3 regions of the Paenibacillus sp. FSL R10-2734 genome follow, and region 2 is predicted to be linked to each of the others. Evidence: predicted binding sites of a transcription regulator. Region 2 holds the regulator's gene; each other region holds the start of a gene.
The links. The regulator Rex, encoded in region 2, represses fermentation and respiration genes when NADH is low (regulators of the CRP and FNR family bind a similar motif). The targets are predictions, from matches to a motif close to TTGTGAAATATTTCACAA.
Positions count from the first base shown of each region.

Region 1: NSS67_RS00335 (flavocytochrome c) is a predicted target of Rex. The motif match lies at 2,043-2,060, and genes of this name have one in related genera.
Region 3: NSS67_RS02990 (cytochrome ubiquinol oxidase subunit I) is a predicted target of Rex. The motif match lies at 3,748-3,765, and genes of this name have one in related genera.

Region 1 covers NZ_CP150170.1:76,670-81,493, reverse strand. Annotated here, with positions in the region: gene NSS67_RS00345 (YncE family protein) at 1-910, opposite strand, end outside; gene NSS67_RS00340 (WecB/TagA/CpsF family glycosyltransferase) at 1,138-1,887, shown strand; gene NSS67_RS00335 (flavocytochrome c) at 2,076-3,626, shown strand; gene NSS67_RS00330 (ABC transporter ATP-binding protein) at 3,724-4,557, opposite strand; gene NSS67_RS00325 (ABC transporter permease) at 4,592-4,824, opposite strand, start outside.
Region 2 covers NZ_CP150170.1:2,955,115-2,959,938, forward strand. Annotated here, with positions in the region: gene dinG (ATP-dependent DNA helicase DinG) at 106-2,976, shown strand; gene NSS67_RS12890 (redox-sensing transcriptional repressor Rex) at 3,106-3,759, shown strand; gene NSS67_RS12895 (amidohydrolase) at 3,746-4,824, shown strand, end outside.
Region 3 covers NZ_CP150170.1:639,152-643,975, reverse strand. Annotated here, with positions in the region: gene cydD (thiol reductant ABC exporter subunit CydD) at 1-1,280, opposite strand, end outside; gene cydB (cytochrome d ubiquinol oxidase subunit II) at 1,280-2,296, opposite strand; gene NSS67_RS02990 (cytochrome ubiquinol oxidase subunit I) at 2,283-3,686, opposite strand; gene NSS67_RS02985 (cold-shock protein) at 3,910-4,140, opposite strand; gene NSS67_RS02980 (cold-shock protein) at 4,234-4,434, opposite strand.

The DNA.
Region 1 (4,824 bases), 2.9 Mb from region 2:
TTTTAAACGTGGTGGCGTTATAAACGGACATGTGATTCTTATCGAAATTGCCAACGAACAAATGATTTGTATTCGGATTAATGGTTATGTTGGATGAGGTAGGTAGAACCCTTGTAGTAATGATTTTGTTATTACTTCCGTTGATGACAAATAGCTTTCCTTTACCTTCAACTTGTGCACTTGAGACATAAATACGATTTGTCAGCGGATTGATAACGACCTCACTTTGCAGACGTCCCAGCTGCACATTTTGTAGCAGCTTGTTGTTGCGACCATTGATCACTGAGAGAAACCGACTTAAGTTATTAGCGACATAAATACGGTTTGTGATTACATTAAGTGCAGGTGTTATCACAGGGTTATTGCCGACCTTAATGGTCGCAATGATAGCCTGTGTATTCCCGTTAATGACGGAGACCGAATTATTTATTGTATTGGTCACATAGATCCGATTTGTAAGTTCATTGATAACGATTCTGGAAGGGCGACCGCCGACTTCAATCTTGGTTTTGATCTGGTTTGTTTTCCCATCTATGACGAATATAATTCCGACTATGCTAGTTACATAAATTAAATTATTTCGAACATTTACTCCGATATTATCAGGCATTCGGCCCACTTTCACAGTCTTGATCACCTGGTTTGTCCGCCCATTAATTACAGAAACCGTATCGTCACGGAAATTAGGCACATAGATTCGGTTAGTTTGGGGGTTAATTCCGAGCTGTGTGGGCAGTCTTCCTACATTAATGCGTGCGATAATTCGATTCGTTCTGCCATCGAGTACCCCGATAGTTCCAGCCTCGGTGTCTGGGTTAACAAAGTATACTCGATTTGTAATAACGTTTACTTCGATATCTCCGATCGGTCCGGCAGAGCGGACTGTAGCAATCACTTTTGGCTGCGCCATGCTTATACCCCTTTTCAAATAAATAGATAGTTCATTATATTTGGGCAAGGGCAAAAGTGTACTTCATATATCGTTGCAAGACGCATCTTCGGGGATTAAAATGATATTCCCTTATCTTTATTTCCGGGGGTATGTAAACGTTATATTTTTTGGAGTATTGTCACCGACTACCCTTATTGAGTATGGTAAGGTATACTGGAATGAACTTTTTAATGAGAGGTGATTAAATGGCTGGAACAGTCTCTATATTAGGCGTTCCTTTTTCAAAACTAACACTCGATGAGACGACACTTCATCTAACAGAACATATTCAATCTGGGGAATCTAAGCTATTTCATTTGATTACGGCAAACCCGGAAATTACGATAACTAGTCAATCGGACGAGCTGCTTCGAACCATACTTCATGAAGCAGATTTGATCACTCCTGATGGAATCGGCATAGTGCTGGCATCGAGAAGAAAAGGCGACCCAATAACAGAAAGAGTTACGGGATATGAACTACTGCTTGAGCTGCTCGCGCAAGGGAATAAGCTAGGATGGAGCTTTTATTTCTTAGGCACCGATGAGCTTACAAGCTGCAAAGCGGTCGAAGCGATCACTCACTCCTATCCGAATGTGAAGATTGCGGGAAGACATAATGGATTTCTTACCAAGGAAGAGGAACCTTCCATTGTGGCAGAGATTCAGGGCGCACAGCCGGATTTCCTGATTGTTGCAATGGGTGCGCCATACTCTGATAAATGGGTTTATAAGCACAAACAGGCGCTTACACAGGTTAAGGTTGTTTTTGGCGTGGGGGGAAGTCTGGATGTCATAGCTGGGAAAGTTAAACCTGCACCACCGGTATGGAAAAAGCTCAACTTAGAATGGTTGCATCGACTATTATTCGCCCCTGTTGCCAAAGGACAAAAGTCGCGATGGCGCAGACAGTCCGTACTACCCAAATTTGTGTTTCAAGCGATGATTAAAAAATAAGTAAGAAGGTCACTCTAACTAGGGTGACTTTCTTTCTTTGGTTTGGGAGCTAACTGGAAATGCAAACCAATATGAAAAAATACATGAAAATGTAAAGGTAATCATAACTAATTACAGAAAATGCTTCACAAAACATCATTTTTACTGTATTATAAATGTGAAAACATTCACAAGGGGGCGCAATTAAAATGAAAAAGGTAACAGGCTCTGCCCTTATTCTTATTCTCTCTGTCATGCTGGTGATCGCAGGATGCGGTAACAGTAATAGTAGTACTACAGCAAGTAGCAATGGCAACGAGAACAAGAGTAAGGTCAATGAAACAGCTAAAAATGATAAAACAGAAGCTGTATCAGGCGCATCAGAAGTAAGCTACACACCACTCGATCAATTAAAAGATAGCTACGATATAATCATTGTAGGAGCTGGCGGTGCGGGAATGACGGCTGCACTGGAAGCCAAAGCTAAAGGATTGAATCCGGTTATTTTTGAAAAAATGCCGGTTGCTGGCGGGAATACAATGAAATCCTCGTCAGGGATGAACGCTTCCCAAACGAAATTTCAAAAAGAACAAGGCATTGAAGACAGCAATGATAAGTTTTATGAAGAGACCCTAAAGGGCGGGCATGATACGAACAATAAAGAGATGCTTCGCTTCTTCGTGGACAATTCCGCGAGTGCTATCGATTGGTTAGATTCGATCGGAATTAAACTGAACAATCTCACGATTACAGGCGGTATGAGCGAAAAACGTACTCACCGTCCAGAAGACGGATCAGCAGTAGGCCAATATCTTGTTAAAGGCCTGGTGAAAAATGTACAGGAAAAAGAAATTCCACTATTTGTGAACGCTGATGTTAAGGGAATTACTCAAAAAGACGGTAAGGTTGACGGTGCGAAAGTACTCTTTAACCAAGCTGATGAGAAGACTATTACAGCGAAGGCTGTTGTTGTGACAACCGGTGGTTACGGAGCCAATATGGATATGATCTCTAAAGTTAGACCTGATCTGAAAGGATACGTTACTACTAACCAGATCGGAAGTACTGGTGATGGCATCAAGATGATCGAAGCGCTCGGCGGAACAACTGTTGATATGGATCAAATCCAAGTTCACCCGACGGTTCAACAAGATAAATCATATCTGATCGGGGAAGCTGTTCGCGGCGAAGGATCTATCATGGTTAACAGTGAAGGCAAACGGTTCGTAAACGAATTGACTACACGTGATAAAGCTACCGCAGCTATCAATGCACTTCCTGAAAAAGGCGCTACTCTTGTGTTTGATTCTGGCGTCAAATCACGCGTTAAAGCCATTGAACAATATGATAAAATGGGCTTCGTGATCAAAGCGGATACTATTGAGGCATTGGCAAAAGAAATCGGTGTTCCAGCGGATAAGCTGCAAGCTACACTCGATACTTGGAATAGCGCGGTTAAGAACAAGAAGGATGCTGAATTTGGCAGAACAACAGGGATGGACAACGACTTGTCCGCAGGTCCTTTCTACGCGATTAAGATCGCTCCAGGGATTCACTACACCATGGGCGGTGTGAAGATCAATACGAATACAGAAGTGTTAAATAAAGACGGTGCTGCTATTCCTGGTCTGTTTGCAGCAGGTGAAGTTACAGGCGGATTGCACGGTCAAAACCGAATCGGCGGTAACTCTGTAGCAGAAATCATTATTTTCGGACGTCAAGCTGGGATTAAATCTGCTGAGTTCGTACAAGCACAATAAGATACAAACTCCATTTAGCATTACTGAATAAAAACAAAAGAACCGCTTGGGCTATTTAAAGCTCAAGCGGTTCTTTGTTTGATTTCTCATGTATTACTCAGAAGGCTACTTTCCCGCTCTTAGCCTGTTCTTCTCGCATCCATTGCGACAGCTGGCGCTTGAGTGTTAGGAATTCTGGGGAATCCGTTATCTCATCGCGGCGCGGCCGTGGAAATGGCACGTCAACAGTATGTAGGATGGAGCCGGGGCGGCCGGAAAATACATAAATACGATTAGAGAGCAGCAACGCTTCTTCAATGTTGTGGGTGATGAACAATACGGAGCGGCGATTCTCTTCCCACAGTTCAAGTAGCCAGCGCTGCATTTCACTACGAGTTAACGCGTCTAGAGCGCTGAAAGGTTCATCGAGCAGCATCAACTCCTGCGGAGCGAGCAATGCTCTGAGAAAAGCAGCACGCTGCTGCATTCCACCTGACAGCATATGCGGATAAGCTTGTTCGAACCCGCCTAACCCAACCTTGGCGAGCCAATGTCTCGCTTCCTCACGAGCGCCATCCCGTAATATGCCTTTGATCTCACCGGCGAGCAGTACATTGTCTTCAATCGTCCGCCAAGGGAACAGTGCAGGCTGCTGCGGCATATAACTAATTTCACCGCGTTGTCCCGTGACGACCTTGCCGTTCATATGGATCGTTCCCGTATCTGGCTTCACAAGACCGCCGATCATGTGGAATAAGGTGCTTTTTCCGCAACCGGAAGGACCTACAATCGAAACGAACTCTTGCTGTTCTACCTTGAGAGAGACGTTATTCAGCACGTTTGTCTCGAGGCGGCGATGGGAGAAGGACTTGGAGATGCCGCTTACTTCAAGAGCAGGTGGTGCGGTATGAGCTTCAGGTGAGCTTATGACTTCTGTTGTTCTGTGTTGCATTTGCGTCGCTTGAGACATACAGGCATCTTCCTTTCTATGAGTTACGGCGCGGCTTCCAACGGACAAGCCATTTCTCCAGCAGAGCAATAATAGCAAAGAGTACAAGACTAAGGAGCACAATAATTACAATAGCCACAAACATCCGATCCGTACGATAAGCGGATTTCTGGAGGAGCATATAATAGCCAATCCCTTTATCCGCTCCAATCCATTCTGCGACCACGGCTCCCATAACCGCATAGGTGGCGGATATTTTCACACCGGAAA
Region 2 (4,824 bases):
TTTCATTCAAGCGATGCATCCCCTAAACCAGTGGTGTGCATCGCCTTTTTTCGCAACTTCTGTTATGCTGATTAAGAGTCTCAATTGAAAGGGAATAGAATTATAATGAAATTTGCCGTGCTTGATTTTGAAACAACGGGAACCCAATCCGTGGGTGAAATTATCCAGGTTGGCCTTGCAATTATAGAAGAAGACCGGTCCATCTCCCGGGTATATGGTTCCTACGTCAAGCCCGGAACGCCGATACCTCCTTTTATAACTGGTCTGACGGGGATTACCGACGATGATGTAAAGGATGCGCCTGAGCTGGATGAGATGATGATGGAGCTTGTTCCGCTGTTGGATGATGTTGTGCTTGTAGGGCATAATGTCGCATTCGATTTCCATTTTTTGCAAAATGCTTTAGATCGATGTGGATATCTGCCATTTCAAGGACGGATTTTGGATACGATTGATTTTCTGAAAATCTGCTTTCCTTCTCTCACATCCTATCAACTAGGATCGGTCAGTTCCCATTTTGGAGTGACACATGATCGCCCACATCAGGCAGACAGTGATGCACTTGCAACTGCTCTTGTATTGCTGAAATGTCTGGAGGAGCTCTACGATTTGCCTCTGCTGATCATCCAGAGACTTTGTGAGCTGTTTACCGAAGAGGATAGTGATTTAGGTTGGTATTTTGATGGTCTACTGCGTGAACGGGAAGCGGAGACGCTTCAGCCCGAAGGTGATCTGACTTTCTATCGTCAATTAGCGCTTGCTGTGGGAGACTGGAATGAGTTAGCTTCTCCTAGGGATGGGCATGGTGAGAATCCGTTAGAGAATTTATCTTTTACAGATTATATGGATGAAGTAACTAAACGGCTTAAAGACACTTTACCGCAGTATGAAAGCCGAGAAGCTCAGGATATTATGATCAATGATGTGATGACGGCACTTGCTGAAGACAAACATCTTCTGATCGAAGCAGGAACAGGAACCGGCAAATCGCTTGGTTATTTGTTGCCTGCTATTTATCAAAGCGTTCGCACCGATCAAAAGGTCATGGTCAGCACTCATACCATTAATTTGCAGGACCAATTACGGGAGCGAGATATTCCTTTGTTAACGCAGGTAGTTCCTTTTCCATTTAAAGCTGCGATTTTTAAAGGTAGAGGACATTATTTGTGTCTGCGTAAGTTTGAACATAAAATTAACAAAAAGGACTTTATAAGCCCAAGGGAAGACGCGCTTACTGCGGCTCAGATGATCGTATGGCTGACTCAAAGTGAATCTGGAGATGATGAAGAGCTCAATTTAAGCGGTCGAGGCGGTGATTTCTGGGAGACGGTTGCAAGTGATACCGATTCCTGTCTAGGCCGTTCGTGTCCATGGTTCCGCAAATGTTATTATCACCGGGCTAAGCACGAAGCGGGTATTGCTGACGTGGTCATTACGAACCATTCTAAGCTGTTCGCGGATGTTAAGGCGGGTCATCAGTTGCTCCCAGCTTATGAGCATCTTGTGATTGATGAGGCCCATCATCTGGAGGATGTAGCTGGCAAGCATTTAGGTATGCATATGAAGCATTTCACGGTGGCGCATACGCTATCGCGTCTTTACAAAGATAGTCGAAACGGCCAGCTTCCTACTCTTCGCCAAATGCTTCAGTCATCAGGCAGCGAGGAAGCTTCTGAATGGAGCGGAGTCATTGATAGAATCTATCCAGATCTGCTTACCATAAAAGAAACCTGGGATCTACTTAGTGACAAACTGTTCAGCCTTTTGCCGGAACGCAGTGATGCAGCGGCGGGAGAAGCTGGACAATTAGTTATGCGTTTACTTCCTGCTCGGAAACCGAAAGATTGGGATGAATTGGTTGCTTTAGAGAATACTATAAATCTGACATTAAGTGAAATTATCCGTAAGGGTGATAAAATGCTTAATGAGATGCGCGATCAAGAAGGCCAATCATCATCAGACAGTCTAGTTACCGATATTAGCGGCTTATTCAAGGATTTAGCTTCTATACGTGAGCAAATACGGTTTTTTATGGGATTAAACGACGAGAATGTAGTATATTGGCTGGAGGCGAATGGAAATTATCGCAGCAAATCGCTACAGATGTATGCCGTCCCTGTTGATGTAAGTACCCAGCTTAAGGATCTCTTCTTCGATAAGAAGAAAAGTATCGTGTTAACCTCAGCGACGCTCTCAGTCGATAAATCTTTTCAGTTTATGATTGATAATCTAGGATTAAATGAGGCTGCCGAAGAAGGGCGACTGATGACATCGCTACTACCTTCACCATTTAAATATCGGGAACAGGCACTGCTGGTTATTCCGCGTGATTTTCCTAGTGTGAAGGGTAGTGTGGGAGATGCACGTTTTGTGGATACACTCGTTCAGTCGCTAGCGGAAACGGCGGTAACAACCCGCGGGCGGATGCTTGTCCTGTTTACCTCTTACAAGATGCTGCGCCAGGTTTATGATCCTCTGAAAGAGGCTCTAGCCTCACAGGAGATTACGGTGCTAGGTCAAGGTGTGGAAGGGGGCAGCCGCAGCAAGCTTATCCGCCGTTTTCAGGACAGTGCAGCCTCAGTTCTGCTAGGAACAAGCAGCTTCTGGGAGGGTGTAGATATTCCGGGTGAAGCGCTAACCTGTTTGGCCATCGTGAGGCTCCCATTCCAACCGCCGAATCATCCACTAGCGGAAGCGAAGTCGGAGTTATTGCAAGCCCAGAAAAAGAATCCGTTCATGAAGTTGTCTGTTCCTCAGGCAGTTATTCGCTTTAAGCAAGGATTCGGAAGACTGGTACGGACAGCGCAGGATCGGGGTATTGTTATTGTTTATGACACAAGGGTTATAGAATCTCACTATGGGAAGTATTTCCTTTATTCACTGCCTGGCCCGAAAATGGAGCATATGCTAACGGATCAAATGGTTCCTCGTATAGCAGAGTGGTTGGAGGACGGAGGCGTTTCCCGAAACGTATAACTTCAGTTTGTGATCACTCTACAAATGAAGGGCGGTATAAGAATTAAGAATACCGCTCTTCATTGAGACGAGGTACGGAATTTTTGTTAGGATTTGAAAAAAAGTAATAACTAATTTAGGAGGCATATTATGAAATCGGATAAAATATCAGAAGCTGTCGTTCGCAGACTTCCTGTGTACTTGCGTTTTTTAAATGATCTTCAGAATCGTGAAATATTAACCGTTTCCTCTCAGGAGCTTGGTCAAAAGCTTGATCTAAATCCCGCTCAAATCCGTAAAGATTTGGCTTATTTCGGTGATTTCGGAAGAAAAGGTATTGGTTATGATGTTGCTTATCTTATAGAAAAAATTCGTCATATCTTGAAGCTTGATCAACAGCTGAATGTGGCTTTGGTAGGAGCAGGTAATCTTGGTCATGCCTTGTCTAATTACAACGCATATTTGAAGGATACCATGAAGATTACTGCTATATTTGACTCCTATGCCCCTAAGGTTGGGCGGAAAATCAACTCACTGACTGTGCAACCAATGGAGGAGCTGGCAAAGACGGTCCGCGAGCAAGGTATTCGAATTGGGATTATTACAGTGCCTAATTCAGAAGCGCAGAATGTTGCGGATATTCTCATTGAAGCAGGAATTGAGGCGATTTTGAATTTTGCGCCAGTGATTCTAAAAACACCACCGAATATCCGGGTTCATGCGGCCGATTTTACAACGGATTTGCAAAGCCTTGCTTATTACCTGAAAGACGGAAAGGAAGAAAGTAGAAATGAAGAGCAATAAAACTATAATCAAGGGCGGGCGTTTTCTAATTCCGGGAACGGATGAGCCGGTTCTGAGCGGATATATGACTATTGAAGATGATTTGATCACTTACATAGGAAAAGAAGAGCCTTTGATTGAAGATGGTGTGCAAGTGGTTGATGGCAGTCGTCTACTGTTCATGCCAGGTCTTGTAAACACACACGGCCATGCCGCAATGTCGTTACTACGTGGTTATGGAGACGATTTAGCACTTCAGGTGTGGCTTCAGGAGAAGATGTGGCCGATGGAGGAAAAGTTCACCGGAGAAGATGTATACTGGGGAACCTCCTTGTCTGTACTAGAAATGCTAAAGGGTGGGACTACAACCTTCTTGGATATGTATGATCATATGGACCGAGTAGCTGAGGTAGTCGAATTGTCAGGTATCCGTTCCGTACTGATGCGCGGCGTAATAGGCCTATGTCCAGAGGAAGTACAGAATCATAAGCTTGCGGAAGCGATTTCTTTTGCACGTAACTGGCATGGGAAGGCTGACGGCAGAATTACGACGATGATCTCACCACACGCCCCATATACCTGCCCACCGGACTTTTTTGTTAAGTTTGTACAGGCGGCACATGATTTGGATTTACCGATGCATACCCATATGTCCGAAACGAAACGTGAAGTGGAGCAGAATGTGGTGGATTATGGACTGCGTCCTGTAGCGCATCTTGAGAAGCTTGGAATGTTCACACGGCCGTCTATTGTTGCTCATGGCGTTCATTTGAATGATGAAGAGATCGAGATTCTGGCTCGTCATAATGTAGGTGTGTCACATAACCCAGGGAGTAACCTTAAACTGGCCAGTGGAGTGGCTAGAGTGCCGGATCTTCTAAAAGCTGGAGTGAAGGTGTCTCTGGGTACAGATGGCGCGGCAAGTAATAACAACTTGGATATGTTTGAAGAAATGCGTCTTGCAGCGCTCATCCATAAAGGTGTAAGCGGTGATCCTACGGCTGTTCCAGCTCCTGAAGCGCTGCGTATGGCTACGGAGTATGGCGCAAAGTCTATCTTTTTAAATGATGTGGGTAGACTCGCTGT
Region 3 (4,824 bases), 2.3 Mb from region 2:
CTAAAAATATAAGGGCGCTGCGGGATATACGAGGTCTGTTTTCGCCAAGCCTCATCCGTCAATGCACTAACTGTTGTACCGTTAATCGTGATATTTCCCGAAGTAGGGTGTAAGAAGCCCCCTAATATATCGACTAGTGTAGATTTACCGGCTCCACTCTCTCCGATAATCCCAATTTTGCTAGCCCCTTTAAATTGCAGGTTCACCGCTTCCAGCGAAGAAAGACCGGCTTCCTCGTATTTCACACTGACATCATTTAATGTAAGTTCGCTATTTTCATGCCAGGTGAATATCTGTTCCGATGTTTTCGATGCAGGACCTACTACTTCAGCTTTCACTTCATCCTGGTCTATAATGCTCTTCATCGCCTCAGCAGCTTCCTTCCCATCCAAAGTAGCATGGAAATCTGAACCCACCAGTCGTACAGGCAAGAAATATTCCGGAGCCAAGATCAGAATGGTTAAGCCCGTTACCAGTGTCATCTGATCGTTCACCAGCCGCAGGCCGAGACTTACAGCTACGGATGCAACTGATAACATCGTAAAGAAGTCCAGCGCGAACGAAGACAAAAAGGCCACTCGCAGTGTACGCATCGTCGCCGAGCGATACCGATCGCTGACCGTAGCAATACTCGTGCTATGACTACGACTGCGGCCCAGAAATTTCAGCGTTTCTAGCCCACGGAGGGAGTCTACGAAATGATTAGACAACGTACGGTAAGATTTCAGCTGACGGTCCATCTGCTTACGAGCCGTCATCCCGATCAAGATCATAAAGACAATAATGATCGGCATAGTTATCGTAAGAATAATCCCGCTTGCGGTATCCATCGTAAAGATATAAATAAGCACCAAAATCGGTGTAATCGACATCCCTACCATCCTAGGGATAATCGCTTCCAAATATGTGCGGAACTTTGTTACGCCTTCCAGCACTAGTGTGACAAGATCCCCGGTTCCACGCCCGCCCACCATTCTGGGTCCCAGCTGGAAGAGCTTATCCATCATTTCCCTCCGCATGTTGCTGCCCGTTGCTTCTGCAAAGCGGTAAGAGACACGGCTCATCAGCATTGCACAAGCATGGCGCACTAGAAATGCAAGAAGGAACAATAGCGCTGTGCCCCATTGTTCCTTCAGAGGTTCCCCCGCAAATAACGCAGAGATAACTTCTGCCAACCATTTGGCCAGCAGAAGTATGGACAAGCTTTGCACCAGGGTAAGGAAGCCTACGATCAGAAAGACCGGCTTAACTCCTTTATACCCAAGCAAATTTTTATCCATTAGTATTCAAGATGCTCCTTCTCGTGTACCCGTTTATGAAAGATAAAGTAACTCCAAATTTGATATCCCAAGACGAAAGGAAGAATGGTCAATGCCACAATCGTCATTACCTTCAAAGAGTACTGTCCCGAAGCCGCATTGGTAATCGTCAAATTAAAGGCTTGATCGATAGAACTAATCATAACACGTGGGAATAATCCAACAAAGATAGAAGTTACCGACAACGCCATTACTGCTCCTGTCATACCAAAAGCGTAGCCATCCTTCATCTTCTTCATGAAATAACCCGATAGCACAAAAGCGATAATTCCAAGCGCTACAATAATCATAAGAACTGTACCACGCTGTTCAAATATGTCCGTCATGTAATAAGTCATTATAACGAACGCAAGCAGTAGAGCCGCAAGTGGCCAAAGCAATCTTTGTGCGAGCTTCCGAGCCCGAGCCTGTAAGTCACCCACTGTGCGGAGAGTTGTAAACATCAGTCCATGCACCAAGCAGAGAAGAACTACTGTAAGGCCCGCTACTACAGTATACACATTCACGATATCTGTGAAACCTGCGTACATTTGCATATCGCCATCGATCGGCAAACCTTTGATAAAGCTTGCGAACACTACCGCAAGGAGGAACGGTGGAAGGAAGCTGCCGATAAAGATACAAGCATCCCAAGTTCTTTTCCAAGCCACAGAATCCCGTTTACCTCTGAATTCGAAAGCTACACCACGAGCAATCAAAGCTAATAATGCAAAGACAAAAGGTATATAGAATCCACTAAATAGCGTTGCATACCATTCAGGGAAAGCTGCGAACATCGCACCTGCTCCTGTCAGTAGCCATACCTCATTAGCATCCCAGAAAGGTCCGATCGAATTAATCAGAACCCGGCGTTCTGTATCATTTTTAGCGAGAAACTGTGTTTCCATCCCTACGCCGAAATCAAAGCCCTCTAGGAAGAAGAACCCTATAAACAGAACTGCAATCAGCACAAACCACAATTCATTAAGAGATAACATGAGAGCCCTCCTCGTTATATGGATCATGCGAATCGCCGTGATCGTTATCCATCGCATAAGGACCTTTTTTAATAACTTTAATAAACAGACCTACCAATACTAATCCGAGAATTAAATAAATCGTTGAGAAAGAAATGACAGAGAACAGAACCTGACCGCTTGTAATATTAGGCGATACACTATCTTCTGTCGTCATGAGTCCGAATACCGTCCAAGGCTGACGCCCAATCTCGGTCATGATCCAACCCGCCGTATTCGCAATCGGAGGAAGTAATAATCCCCATAACATAAACCGCATAAACCAAGTGTTTGGGCGATCCATTTTTTTGCGCCACATTAAATACATAGCGTACATACCCAGAACAATCATTAATGTTCCCGCTAGAACCATAATCCGGAAACTCCAGAAGGTCGTGCGTACAGGTGGAATATAGTCACCGGGACCATAGGCTTGCTCATACTCTGCTTGCAGCTCAAGCATGCCTTTGACTTCACCGGAAAATTTACTGTATGAAAGGAAGCTCAGCATATACGGAATTTGAAATTCTCCAGTACTTTCTTGCTTCTCAGGATCAATATTGGCCCATACGGTCCAAGGTGCTGGGTCACCACTCTTACCCCACAGTCCTTCGGAAGCCGCCATCTTCATAGGTTGGGTTTCAACCAAATATTGTGCTTGCGCATGGCCTGCCACGGCTACACCAATAGAAGAAATGATACCTACGATTGCTGCAACTTGAAAAGATTTCTTAAAGAAAGATACATCTTGTTTCTTCAATATCTTATACGCACTAATACCTGTTACGAGGAAAGCACCTGTTGCATACGCAGCAAGAACCGTGTGCGGGAATTCAACCAGCAATTGTCCGTTCGTAATGAGCGCGAAGAAATCATTCATCTCTGCACGTCCATTATTTATCGCAAATCCCACAGGATGCTGCATAAAAGAGTTCGCTGCTAGAATCCAGAAAGCGGATAACATCGTACCAAATGCTACCAACCAAATGGACATCAAGTGTACTCTCTTAGACACTTTGTCCCAGCCAAATATCCAGATTCCAATAAAAGTAGACTCCAGAAAAAAGGCTGCCAATGCTTCTACTGCAAGTGGAGCCCCAAATACATCACCCACAAAACGTGAATAATCAGACCAGTTCATCCCGAACTGAAATTCCTGCAATATCCCTGTAACTACCCCTACTGCAAAGTTGATGAGGAACAGCTTTCCCCAGAACTGCGCCATTCTTTTGTACTCTTCATTGCCTTTTCTAACGTACATCGTCTCCATGATCGCAATCAAGAGCGCCAGTCCGATTGATACCGGTACAAAGAAATAGTGGAATATTGTCGTCGACGCAAATTGTATACGCGACAGCATTACTGTATCCATATTTTTCCCTTCCTTCTCCCCTTTTCGTTAACTATATTGTGTCAAAAATTTAAACCCCTTTTTGTGATTAATGTCACAAAAAGGGGTTCATTTAACACTGAAATTCAAATGATTTGTGACAAAAATCACATTTTAACATAAAAAAAGCAAAAAAAATAAGACGGTTTGACCGTCTTGGAGTTGTTCATCGTTCTATAAAGAACTTGACTCATAAAGGCATTGGTTAGGTAATGGAAATACCCTTCTTCAGCGATTTAAGATCGCCATTCGAATTAAGCAATTGTGGTAGCATCTTCGTGCTGCGAACCATTGGAGAGTCACATAGACGGCAAGAAGGCGCATGTTCAAATGCGAAATTATCCCTCATCCATCCGTTGCATCCATCATTGGTACACGCCCAAATCGCGGTATTTTCTTCCGGTATTTCTTCCAAAGGTTTCTTCCGGTAGTTCATTGCCGTTCCTCCCATCCTGTAAGTCAATAGTGATTAACTAGATATAAAAAGACCGTCCCAACTTTCAAAAAGCTGGGACGGTTTCTTCTATTATTACAGTTTTACAACGTTTTCGGCTTGTGGTCCACGGTTGCCTTGAACAACGTTGAATTCAACGCGTTGGCCTTCGTCCAAAGTTTTGAAGCCGTCGCCAGTGATTGCGCTGAAGTGAACGAATACGTCGCTTCCGCCTTCAACTTCGATAAATCCGAATCCTTTTTCTGCGTTGAACCATTTAACTGTACCTGTTTGCATGTGTGTTACCTCCACAAATTTAAATTAATATGTTCTTTTTATCTTCAAACAAAGAAAAAATTCACACATTGAAAAAGGTTGTATTACCAAATATAACAGCCCTTTTCAATGCGAAAATTAGGGACTAAATGTATGATTGTTATCATATTACCACACCTGATTACCAAAGGCAAGCTGGCATCCGAATATATCCGGTTCTACCCTAATAAGTATTACCTTCCAATGTAAGGGTTGCCAGTCAGGGTAAAATTCATTAAATGATCTTGTTATTGCCATATTTATCAATAATTTAGAAGAAACATCTTCCAAATAGCGATACAGAGTATCGCTATTTCAGGAATGTCTCCCTTCAAAACGAAGGAGTAGTCCACGCTACTTGTTATTACTGCC